Synechococcus sp. PCC 7335: one gene and its partner. The protein of the gene in region 1 interacts with the protein of each later gene in a pairwise test. Links are inferred from orthologs where the notes say so. Each region holds a gene or a part of one and is shown in the gene's direction. Other genes may lie near its edges.

The links.
Region 2: the proteins of acpP (region 1) and S7335_RS18905 interact in binary tests that used the Escherichia coli proteins (3 or more experiments, as listed by UniProt). The link is inferred for Synechococcus sp. PCC 7335 from one-to-one orthologs.

The regions. Positions count from the first base shown.
Region 1 is NZ_DS989904.1:618,327-624,387, reverse strand. Bases 2,280-5,087 are described here. They hold acpP (acyl carrier protein), read left to right. Parts: upstream 2,280-3,467; coding sequence 3,468-3,707; downstream 3,708-5,087. Other genes in these bases: fabF (beta-ketoacyl-ACP synthase II), read left to right, coding at 4,164-5,087; psaC (photosystem I iron-sulfur center protein PsaC), read right to left, coding at 2,833-3,078; S7335_RS02830 (ABC transporter permease), read left to right, coding at 2,280-2,669. In the rest of the region: ndk (nucleoside-diphosphate kinase), read left to right, coding at 1-426; S7335_RS02840 (hypothetical protein), read right to left, coding at 528-722; def (peptide deformylase), read right to left, coding at 895-1,458; more of S7335_RS02830, read left to right, coding at 1,737-2,279; more of fabF, read left to right, coding at 5,088-5,435; tkt (transketolase), read left to right, coding at 5,929-6,061. UniProt on the Escherichia coli protein: Carrier of the growing fatty acid chain in fatty acid biosynthesis.
Region 2 is NZ_DS989904.1:4,513,456-4,519,555, forward strand. Bases 1,924-4,770 are described here. They hold S7335_RS18905 (thioesterase family protein), read left to right. Parts: upstream 1,924-3,044; coding sequence 3,045-3,497; downstream 3,498-4,770. Other genes in these bases: aat (leucyl/phenylalanyl-tRNA--protein transferase), read left to right, coding at 1,924-1,997; S7335_RS18900 (universal stress protein), read right to left, coding at 2,099-2,953; S7335_RS18910 (DUF2811 domain-containing protein), read left to right, coding at 4,096-4,329. Also shown: S7335_RS18885 (DUF1802 family protein), read right to left, coding at 155-742; S7335_RS18890 (hypothetical protein), read right to left, coding at 884-1,237; more of aat, read left to right, coding at 1,419-1,923; twin-arginine translocase subunit TatC, read right to left, coding at 4,803-5,531; S7335_RS26220 (helix-turn-helix domain-containing protein), read right to left, coding at 5,727-6,100.

The DNA.
Region 1 (6,061 bases):
ATCAAGCCCGATGGCGTTCAGCGGGGTTTGGTGGGCGATATCATCAGCCGGTTCGAGACGAAGGGATTTACCCTAGTGGGTATGAAGCAGATGTCTGTATCGCGTGAATTGGCTGAGTCTCACTATGCTGTGCATAAAGAGCGGCCTTTCTTCAGTAGTTTGGTTGAATACATCATCTCAGCACCGGTCGTAGCTATGGTTTGGGAAGGTGAAGGTGTAATTGCTTCTGCCCGCAAGCTGATCGGCGCAACCAATCCTTTAGAGGCTGAACCAGGAACGATTCGCGGTGATTACGGCATTACGATTGGCCGCAACCTAATTCATGGCTCCGATGCATCCGAAACCGCACAAAGCGAGATCAAGCTATGGTTTGGTGAAGACCTATGTAGCTGGGAGCCCACTATGAAGCCCTGGTTGTACGAATAAAGCGCTTCTAGATACAAGTAGCCTGGATGAGCAAAAGATCATCCAGGCTTTTTAAGTGTTTTCTATTCTTAATTAAGAGTCCTATTACAGGCAAAGACTCGTCACATATTGGCGCGGGCGTCTTTGACAGCTTCTATGAATGACAGGATGCCGACTGGAATGCTAAGCGCTAGGATGACAGCGGTGGGTGCTTTGCCCCAGTCTGGATCACCGGAAGAAAGTTCAAACATTGAGCCGACGGCTGCGATCGCAGTCAAACAGGCCACACCCAACAACGCACCACTTTTTGGAGTCACAGAATTTTCCTTTTGTTATGAAGTTTGCTTTTGAAGCTTAATCTCTTAAAGCTCGCTCTAAAACTATTTGGCTATGAAGTGATTTGGCTGAGATATTTATCTAGAGCAAATTGCAGCACGACTATTAATAAATAGAAAAGCCAAAATAACTGCAACCAGCATCATTCCACTTCTATTTCACTTTCTGAACGTGTTTGATCGCAAAGCCGTTCTTTTGCAGCTCCTGATTGAGCGCAATCGTATTTTCCACCCTATCTACAAACAGCACACCATTTAGGTGATCCATCTCATGCTGAATCACCCGAGCAAGCAGATCATCCGCCTTCAGCTTACGGGGTCGACCATTCTCATCTTTGAAGCTAACTTCTATGGCGGCAGGACGAATTACATCTAGATAGACGCCCGGGATGCTCAGACAACCTTCCTGACCAGCGGCTAGCTCGTCACTGTAGCGAATAATTTTGGGGTTGACCAATACCAGAGCTGAAGCCGCTTCATTTTCAGGGTCAGCGTCTATAACGAGGAGCTGCTTATTCACACCAACCTGAGGGGCAGCTAAGCCAATACCGTCCTCGCTATACATTGTCTGCAGCATCTTGCGGACAAGATCGCGCAGAGCGTTGTCTATCTTGGCAACCCGTTTGGCGGGCTGGCGGAGGACACGATCGCCCATCTGGTGAACGGTGAGCGGCGGTTTCTTCAGCTTTTTCTTTTCAACGTCGATGACTGCGGCCATGGGTCTTCGTAACTAAGTCCAGTTTGAGCAATGTTCTTCCCCACATTGTAACAACTCACACCGACTTCGCTGTAGCGACTTCAAGCCGATAATCCTTAAGCTACAGGTTCAGCCCCAAAGTCAGTCGAGTATTCCCTCAAAGAGGCTCCTTCACAGATGTAGGCGGATTAGTCAACGACACCTTATGTTTCACACTCAGATGTAAATGTATCAACTCAGATTGATTCAGGGCATCTTGATTGTGATTGTCTTGTGTCAAAACGCTAAGAACCTACCCTATGCTCTTGCGCCCAAAATCTGTGCTGAAATCTTTAGCTAGAACAGACTATTTATTTCAAGAGACCTTCAGAGGGTTGCAGCGCGGCGGCTGGATGAATTGGGCTGCTATCAGCACGATGACGGTCTTACTTTTTTTGTTTGGGACTAGTCTGCAAGTGAGCTGGCAGGTTGAAGGAATGCTAAACCAGTTCGGTTCACAGCTGGTGATTTCAACCTATCTAGAAAGTGGCGTAGGTGCTGACACTTTGACTGAACAGGTGAGTCAGTTGCCGGGCGTTGTCAGTGTAGAAGCGGTAAGCAGGGAGCAGGCTTGGTCACAGCTAACTTCGGACTTAGGACTGTCTAATATCTCGAACGCGATTGATCAGCTCAATGGTAATCCACTGGTTGACGAGCTGAAGGTAAAAGCTAGAGATACCCAGCAGGTTCCTCAGCTGGCAGCGACACTAAAGAATTTACCTGGCGTCGATGAAGTGCTGTATGTAAGTGAAATGATTCAGCAGCTTCGAGATCTTAATATAGGATTGCAATGGGCAAGTCTTGTGGTGGTGAGCCTGCTGAGTATTGCCGCGACCACAGTGGTGACGACGACAATTCGGCTGATTGCGATCGCCCGCCGGCAGGAAATCGAGGTCATGCAGTTAGTCGGTGCCACTCGTATCTGGATTTACCTACCATTTCTTATTCAGGGGGCGGTCTTTGGCATCATTGGTGCTGGCGGTGCGTGGGGTCTCTTACTTGCGGCTCAACAAGGCTTAAGATCTGTATCTACTGGTAACGGTCAACCTAGCTTCATCGAATTTTTAGCGAACGGTCTCCAGCTCTCATCTCACCAATGGATGGTACTACCTTGCTCATTAGTGCTACTAGGCACCGGACTAGGGGTGCTAGGCAGCCTGTTAGCCGTCGAAAAAGCTGTCGCAGCAAGATAGAGTTCGGCGTAGTTACTAGGATGTAGCTGCTAGAGGTCATCGCCAAAAAGCCTTCGCTAATCTTTGACTAGCGAAGGCTTCGATGAAGTTTGTCGAAGGTGTTGAAGGCTTTCAATGGGGTTTTGTAGGAGCCTTAACTAGGCGGCTGCGCTTATAGATGTCTCTAGTAAGCTAAACCCATGCTCCGACTGGTCTCTGCACCTAAATAAACACGGATGCTTAGAAAGTCGGTTGGACAAGCTGTTTCGCAACGCTTGCAGCCAACACAATCTTCTGTGCGGGGAGAGGCAGCGATCTGCCCAGCCCGGCAACCATCCCAAGGCACCATCTCTAAAACATCGGTAGGGCAGGCACGGACGCACTGCGTACAACCAATACAGGTATCGTAAATTTTGACTGAATGAGACATGAAGTACAGACTCCAGAATTATTGTTGCAATATCGCTAAGCGAGTGCGAGCAAGGGTTCCCCGACCCACCAGCAGTGTATCTCGCTGGCATCAGCCATACCTTAACAAGGTAGGCAAAAATTTATGGAACGTAATATTCGCTTCACATCAAGTTTTAATCTCACCGGAGAGATAGGCGGAGTAAATTACCGGGTGTCCCGCTTTCCTATAAGATAGTGAAGCTTAAAAATGCAGACTGCTAGAAACGGTCGTCGCTACAGACGTAAAGGTTTTTAACTTAAAGAACGGTTTGCCTGTTTGATAAAAAGCTACTTGACGTCCTTGGGATGTAGCTGGTAGTTTCGGCTGGTTTTTGCACTTTTTGCTGCTGTTTGAAGGTAAGTATAGTAATGAGTGAAGAGATTTTAGGGAAAGTTCAGAAGATCGTTTCTGAACAGCTCGGTGTAGACGAAGCGGAAGTAAAACCGGAAGCTAGCTTTGCTAACGACTTAGGGGCTGACTCTTTAGATACCGTTGAGCTAGTTATGGCGCTAGAAGAAGAATTCGATATTGAAATTCCTGATGAGGCAGCTGAGAGTATCACAACCGTGGAATCGGCAGTTGAATTTATCGAAAAGGCACAGGCATAAGCATCTGATAGCTAGGCCTATGTAGGCTGTGATATCTACTGGCCATAGTACTTACTTCTAGGTGTAGAGCTAGCTGCTAAGGCTAAACTGCTAAGGTCAGAACTATTTCTGAGCTATGGAGCTTAGACTATCAGACCAGCTTGTAGGGCTACCTAGCTAGCTGCTTAACGATATGAGTGGCCCTGTCCTACCAAAGCTATCAGCTTCAAATCGATACCTAAGCCTTGATACACGGCACCTAAGTCTTGATACACGGCCATAGCGGTATGAATCCTAACTTTCATTTGCTTTTTGTCTTTATCTTTCTTGGTGCAATGATTGCAACGATCTAGGTAGTACGATCTAAGCAAGTGAGTGTTAGCAAGTTACTTCTGCAAAGTTTGCTTTGAGCGGTGTGATTCGACGTTTGAATGATAGCTGGTGTTCGGCTATTCCCCCGATGTTGTCCTTAGAACTATGGCTGATTTAGAAGATAAGCAAGAACGAAAGCGGGTTGTTGTCACAGGTATGGGCGCAATTACGCCGATTGGCAATACGCTAGCTGATTATTGGCAGGGGCTGCTGGAGAGCAAGAACGGCATTGGCCTAGTGACGGCATTTGATGCTTCTGCGCATGCTAGTCAGATCGCCGGCGAAGTCAAAGGTTTTGACCCGCTCGACTATATGGACCGTAAGGATGTGAAGCGAGCGGCGCGGTTTGCTCATTTTGCGATCGCCGCTAGCAAACAAGCGATCGCCGATGCCACCCTAAAGATCACCGATCTAAACGCTGAACAAATCGGTGTAATGATCGGCACTGGTATTGGGGGTATTCAGGTGATGGAAGAGCAGCAAGAGATCTATTTAAACAAAGGTCCTAGCCGCTGTAGTCCATTCATGATTCCGATGATGATTGCTAACATGGCCGCTGGCCTGACTGCGATTCAAACCGGTGCAAAGGGCCCTAACTCCTGTTCTGTGACCGCGTGCGCTGCGGGTTCAAATGCTATTGGAGATGCCTTTCGTCTAGTTCAAAACGGCTACGCCCAGGCCATGATTTGCGGTGGCACCGAGTCTGCCGTTACGCCTTTGACCTTCGCGGGCTTTTCTTCTATGCGAGCAATGTCTACTCGCAACGACGATCCTACTCATGCTAGTCGTCCCTTTGACCAGGATCGAGATGGCTTTGTCCTGGGTGAAGGGGCAGGCATCTTAATCTTAGAAGAGCTAGAACATGCGCTGAGCCGAGGCGCTCGTATCTATGCGGAGATCGTCGGTTACGGTATGAGCTGTGATGCCTATCACATGACCGGTATCGCACCGGGTGGTGAAGGCGCAGTGCGAGCTATCCGTCACGCTCTAAAAGATGGCAATCTGTCACCGGATGAAGTGAGCTATATCAATGCTCACGGCACTAGCACCCCAGTCAACGATCCGAACGAGACTGCCGCGATTAAGACCGTCCTTGGCCAGCATGCCTACAACATCACCGTAAGTTCGACCAAAAGTATGACGGGCCACCTACTAGGTGGATCAGGTGGTATCGAGGGCGTGGCAGCAGTTATGGCTGTTGCTAATGATAGAGTGCCGCCTACAATCAACCTAGAAACCCCCGACCCGGACTGCGATTTAGACTACGTTCCTGCTCAGAGCCGTGAGCAAGAGGTCACTGTAGCGCTCTCAAATTCCTTTGGCTTTGGAGGGCATAACGTTACCCTCGCTTTCAAGAAATTTCAAGAAATACAGTGAGTAGAAACGAGTTTGCCAGACGGGTCTGCCAGATGGGTTCTTCAGAATAAGTGCATTACAGCGGTAGTGAAGCAGCCTTCAAGATAAGGCTATGCCTACGTTCACCCTGAGTTCATCTAGCTAGCTGTTATATAGGCTTTTGACTAACAAGGTATACTTCAGCCAGGTGGCCATGGCTTGACTATAGCTGACTATAGTTATAGTGAGAAAACGCTGACGAGTTCTCATCAAACGGTCACAGATGTTACAAATTCATCGGTATAATGCTTGGAAATTCTCAAGTCTTTTTAAGCACTTTTTGTAGAGTAAACCTCACACTGTATAGAGTTAGTAGACCTAGCATCAGCATCCTATAAGTTAGCAGGCCGTAAAGCTAACAGACATCTTCTAGGCAGATTGGCTGCTAGCTTTTGTCCATCGCATAGGGTTCGCTTTTCACTTTCTATTTCTTTTTATCAACCTTCTTACTGTCCACCTCCTCACTAAAAAGACCATGGCTGTTGCAACCCAATCGCTCGAAACACTTTGTATAAATTCCATTAGATTTTTGGCGATTGACGCCGTCAACAAATCCAAGTCAGGTCATCCTGGTTTGCCAATGGGTGCTGCGCCCATGTCGTTTGTGC
Region 2 (6,100 bases), 3.9 Mb from region 1 along the record:
TGCTTCTCTGAGGCATTGAAGGAACGCGATCTACTTAGTTTTTATCACATCAGGTTTTCAAGGTGGAAACTGTCCTTCAACCAAGGGACTGACACTAGTTCTCCAAAACGTTTAACAAAACGCTTTACCTAACAAAACGCCTCACCCAACAAGACTAGGAACGATCAGAGATAATCTCTTTTATCTTTTTAATCTGAGTATTATAGCTATCTGAATCAATAGCAGGATGGTCTGTACTTCCCTCTATGGGCTGATCTAGTGGCACCCATGAGCGGCAGCCACCATACAGTGCTGAGTTCCAGACAATCTCTACAGGCACCGATAGTTGGTAGGCCCGCAGCGCTAGGATATATAGGGGCTGCTTAGGTTTCCATTGCAAACGCTCTGTTGCTAACTGAGGTTGCCAGATATGAAAGTCACTCAGCGCAGAGACCTGATCGGCTGCGGTGGTTAGGAAAATATCAGTAATCTGAGCCCAAACCTTGAGTGTAATTTTCTCTGGGTGCCAGCCAGAAGCAACTGGCAGGACTGAGTTTTGATAGTTGAAGCCTTTGTAATCGGACTTTAGCAGTTCCGGCTTTTGATGCTCGAAAGTAGGAAAAAGAACCACTTGGTCGGACTGGGTACGAAAACGGCCCTGATCTTCTTTGATACCACCTTTTCGTAGCAAGATGACTTGAGTGCCCTGAGCGATCGCATCTACTGCTATTGACCATTCTTTCAAAGCTGTATTGATCAACATGCGAGCTTCCTATAGCGGGTGTGGACAGCGAAGACCTAGCGTAGGGGAAAACTGATAAAGCGTAATCATAAGAAAAGCACCCACAGCAAACGTGCCAACAGTGTTATTAGAAACTAAACTAACTGCCGCAATCGATCAACATTAGTTGCCGCAGCAACGCTCTATACCCAAACTATCTAGCAACAAGTCGCCAACCGCATTGGCTATAGCAAACTCACTGTAAAAACTTTTGGAGAAATCATACCCCTGCATCTCAGTCAAGATAGCTAGCACTAACGCATTCAAATTATTTTCGCCTTCCATACGCTGCCGAACAAACACCTGAGCTGCTCGAGAAGCAATATGTTCATTAATCGTTTCTGGCAAGAACTCTTTATCTAGCCATTGGTGCAAAGTCGTCTTGAGCCATTGCCCTTCCTTAAGCGCGTCTTCAGCCGGGGGAAGCTCAATAGACTCAATCGGTTCAGCAAAGTCAGAATCAGACATATCCAGCATACTTAAAGATCAATTCTGCTATCTGTTGGCGAGCTACTTGTGTTTAAAGGCTAGAGGCTCAGAGCCTGTAGTAGTGTAAAAAGGGACTATTACGTTACGTACCTTTACTTTTTTGAGTGCAACCGCTTCTTATGATGAAAAGGGTAACTACGCAGGGGGAAGCGTACATCTATAGAAAGCTATGGTCTATTCCGTTCCTCAAATTCTGCAATGCTATGCTCAAGGCTATTTTTTGATGGCTGAGGCTGATGGAAAAACGCTCAACTGGTATTCCAGCAATCAGCGAGCTATCATTCCGCTCGATCACCGCTTTCGCTACCCCAAGTCTCTACAGCGGGTTTTGAACCAAAAGCGCTTTACCCCTGCGATTAATCGCAGCTTTGAAGCGGTGATCGATGGCTGTGCTGATCGCGATACTACCTGGATCTCGCCTCAGCTGAAGAAAATATATATGCAGTTGCATAGAGCAGGATATGCTCACAGCTTTGAAACTTGGCAAGGAGACGAGCTAGCAGGGGGGTTCCTCGGCATCTGCCTTGGCGGCGTGTTTATTGGCGAGTCAATGTTTTACCGAATTCCTGAAGGCTCGAAAGCAGCGATGGTGATGCTAGTGAATCATTTGCGATCGCGTCAGTTCACTCTCTTCGATGTCCAGATTCTCAATCCGCATTTGGCTAGATTTGGTGCTTTTGAGATCGACAGAGCCGTCTACGAAGCCACCTTATACAACGCCATTCAACAGTCCTGCCAATTCGACTAGATCCGGTTTGGCCAAACGCTACCTAAGCAACCCTAGTGAGAACTATAGCTTCGGCCGCGTGGCCTTCACGAAGAGTATGCATCCGCCCATGGCTATAGGTGCTAGCTTTCTATCCGGGTGAGTAGCACCGGACAATTTGCATACACCCGAATATAGTCAGACAGAGACCCGCCCAGCAGCCGATCTAGATCCGGCAATCCCTTAGCAATTGTTGGACGCCGATCAGGTGAGCCCAAAACCAATAGATTGATATTTAGCTGATCGACTAGTTCACAGATACGTTCGCCAGGTTTACCCGCCGGAGCCAGACAGCGATACTTAATGCCCATACGCCGAACTTTGGAAACTGCCTCTGCAAGGACTGGATCATTTTCAGGGCGATCTTGAAGAACTTCTTCGAGCTTGCCACTGAGCTTAGAGATCGTATGGACTAGAATAATCTCGCTGCCTTCAATATCACGAGCAAAATCGATTGCCGCATCTAAACTGGCCTTCGCCGAGTCAGACTTATCAAGGGCAACTAGGATACGCCTGATTGACTTAATCGCATATAGATCATCTTTAACTAGCAGCATTGGCCGTGACGAGAGCTGAAAAACGTATTGGCTCACAGAATTACCGATAATGGCTTGCAGACCTTGCAGTCCTCTAGAACCCATAACAATTAGGTCAGCGTTAATCTCGTCAGCGACCTTCCCTACGACATCTTTAGGCTCACCTTCACGCAAAATGGCGTTTACCTCAGCGGGGTTAAGACCAAGGCTATTCACTGCCTCGGCTAGAATTTTGCCACCTTTCTCCCAGCGTTCAGTCATAACCGCTGAAGTGGACTGAGAAGGAACAACGTGAAGAATGGTAAGACGCGATCGCTTGATCCTAGGAATCTGCATCAGCACCTTCATCATCGCTCTGGTATTACCAATGCCTGAGTCAGCTAGCAAGATATTTTCGATCATAGGTTTAGCCTGGTCACTTCTAGCTCTGATTATCTCTACTTCCAGGAGATACTGACTCAAGTAGTAAACAACTATTGACGATTGAGATGTAATGGCAAAGATAGATAGTCCTAAATGGTTCGAGTATCCGATTAGAGTTCAGCCTCATCACACAGACTATGGCGGCGTAGTTTGGCATGGAGCATACATCACCTGGCTAGAATCAGCTCGTGTAGAGTGCCTACGCGCAGCAGATGTTCCCTTTGACCAGCTAGTAAGTTCAGGCTTTGACCTACCAGTAGTTGCACTAGAAGTTCGCTACCGACAACCGCTGACACTTGGAATGACCGCTATCGTCAGGACTCGACTAGCACCCGTAAAGGGGCTGCGATTGAACTGGCTATACGAGATTGTCACTGTCGACGCGAATGAGACTATTCAGGTATGTCTTACTGCTCAGGTGACCTTGGTTGCTGTGAGCGTACGCGATCGCAAAGTCATTCGCCAGCTACCAGCAGCCGTCAAAAAGATCATCGGCCAAATTTCTCAATATTTTAATGAGTAAGCGGAAGAAAGCGCAGGTTGTCAACTATAGACGCAGGTTATCAACCATATAAGAGGGGAAGTAGCGCAATACTCAGCAATCAGCTAAACGAAGTAGTTGCGCAGCGCATTTACTTCAAAGCGCTACATTCTCGCTGTGACGATAGCTACAAAACTCATCTCACTACTGTCGAAAACAGCAAAAACTTCATCACTATCATAAATTTACAACTCTTAGTATCCTAGAGTCTTTCTCCACAAGCTTTCCACAGGTTTTCCACAAGTCGATCGGAGGTTTTCCACAGGTGAGAATGAAACGAGGGGATCTCACTCCCAATTGTGGAATACGCCAACTAGGATATTTCTGTCTGCTATCACGAAGGCAGTGTAAACTTGTGTAACAAAAACCGCCCTGAAAGCCACTTGCCTGAATTCTTTAAAAATCTATTAAGTCTCTATCAGTAGTTCTATCTGTTGCTATTTCTAGATGGATGCTCCACAATTGATGAACACATTCGTTGATCGCTTCGTTCCACACAGCATCTTGTAAAACAGGAGCTAAGGCATAACAAAGCGTGACATTTTTGAGTCTAAATAAATCAGTGGTAAGGAGTTCGTCAGTGCAACAAACAGTCAGCTTATCAGTGGAAATTCCAGAAGATTTACACGCTTCAATTCAACAGTATTTAGATGTGCGTTCTAGTTGGAGTCAGGACCGTTTGTTCTGCGCAGCGCTTTCGCTATTCCTTATGCAAAATGGTGTGACTCATCGCCAGGTCAGTCGCATCTACCTAGACAGCCTCTTTGGTCAACAGCCAGGAAGCAACAAAGAAATGATTCGCTCAAATGCCTAGTATATCTAGCATATTATCTTGCACGTAGAGCTTCAGCTGAGCATCGCTGTCAATGGTTGAGCAGGTGATCGCTAGATAGCCAATTTCTATGAGTTTCTGATATAGCAAAGTAGGGGTGCATTCTTACTCTGCATGTAGACTTTGTGGCTAGAGTTGTCTGTTATCCTGTAACAATGTTAGCCGGTGAGTATGTCCTAACTTCTACGAAAGCTATGGATAGGTTAATCTATCTGTTCTAATTCATTCTTCTTATTTAATTACAATATTACTCTTCGCTAGATGAATAGAGAACAAGCCGTTAGCATACTATTGCTAAAGTATTAGCCTGAAAACATATCAACCGTCAGAACACACCAGTTCATAAGCGAATCTGTTTTCTCTTAGGGAGTCATCGGCTGTCGCTGACTTAGCTATCAATAGAATTAGTCTGTATTTGTTGATCTTAGGAAAGTGACTTACCAAGCTACAATTACCTATTTCCCAATTGCTTTGACTAGGCCAATTCCACCAAAGTAAAGAAAAAGCACTGCACCTCCTAGCAAACTTTGCGTTATCGGATCTGTCGAAGGAGTAAGGACTGCCCCTAGAATAGCTGCGCCTAGCAGTACATAGCGCCAGCCAGATAGCATCTGCTTGGAGTCAACAATTCCCAGCAGGCCCAGCAGTAGCTGAATCACTGGGATTTGGAATGCTAACCCCGTACTAAATAGCAGCAACAGCACAAACTCAAAGTATCGATCGATTGACCACATCTGCTCAACCACATCCGCACCGTAATTGATGAAGAAATTTAGAGCAGCCGGAACTAGGGCAATATAGGCAAATCCCAGCCCCGCAAAAAATAAGATGCTAGAACCTAGCACTACTGGACCAATCAATCGACGCTCTCGCCGAGTTAGTCCCGGCAACACAAACTGGATAATTTGGTAGAGGATAAACGGACTCGCAATCAAAATGCCACTGTAGCCTGCCACCTTAATCGAGACAAAGAAATACTCACCTGGCGATAGCTGCAGAAACTTTGCGCCTTGAGCCGGAATCTCTAGCAGTTCAACGATCTGCCGAACGCCAGCAAAGCAGCCGACAACACCCACTAGGATGGCAACCAGTGAATAGAGAATCCGCGTTCTAAGCTCATCAAGATGATCAAATAAAGACATCTCAACGTCATTCGGAATTTCGTCTAGAAAGGCTTCGTCCATAGATTTGTTCACTGGCTCGTCTAGCACTGAGAGGTTGGCAGAAGGTGCTGTCTCAAGGTCAGAAGGAGGCGTCATGAGAAGTACGAAGCTAACAAAGTCACTGGTGTCTATTGTATCGGTTGTACCGCTAGGTTGTAGTGGCTAAAGCTGCTTCTATCCAAGCGGTAACTAGCAAAGCGATACTTACTGCTAGATTCACTGCTGCACAGAGTAGTCTTTACCGGAGGGAACACCACCTGCACCCAAGGGTTCTGCTGGCTGACCATTTTGCGAAATCATGAGTCCACCAGGATTGCCTGAGAAAACATTAATACTATTTTGCGCCTCCCAAACCACGCGATCGCCCGGATTGAGCGTTCCTTCGAAGAGTCTTTCTCCTCCATCTGCGACAACTGTTGTCCAAGCAGGCGCGGTCACCTCCACTTCTAAGAACAGAGGCGCATCACTGATAGGTGGCTCTGGCTCTACAGCAGGTTCTGGGACAGGCTCTGGTTCTGGCAGTTCTGGCAAGGCAGATTCTGTAGGTATGGGTTCTACAGACTCGGCTGGTGCGGGGGAGTCGGCAACAG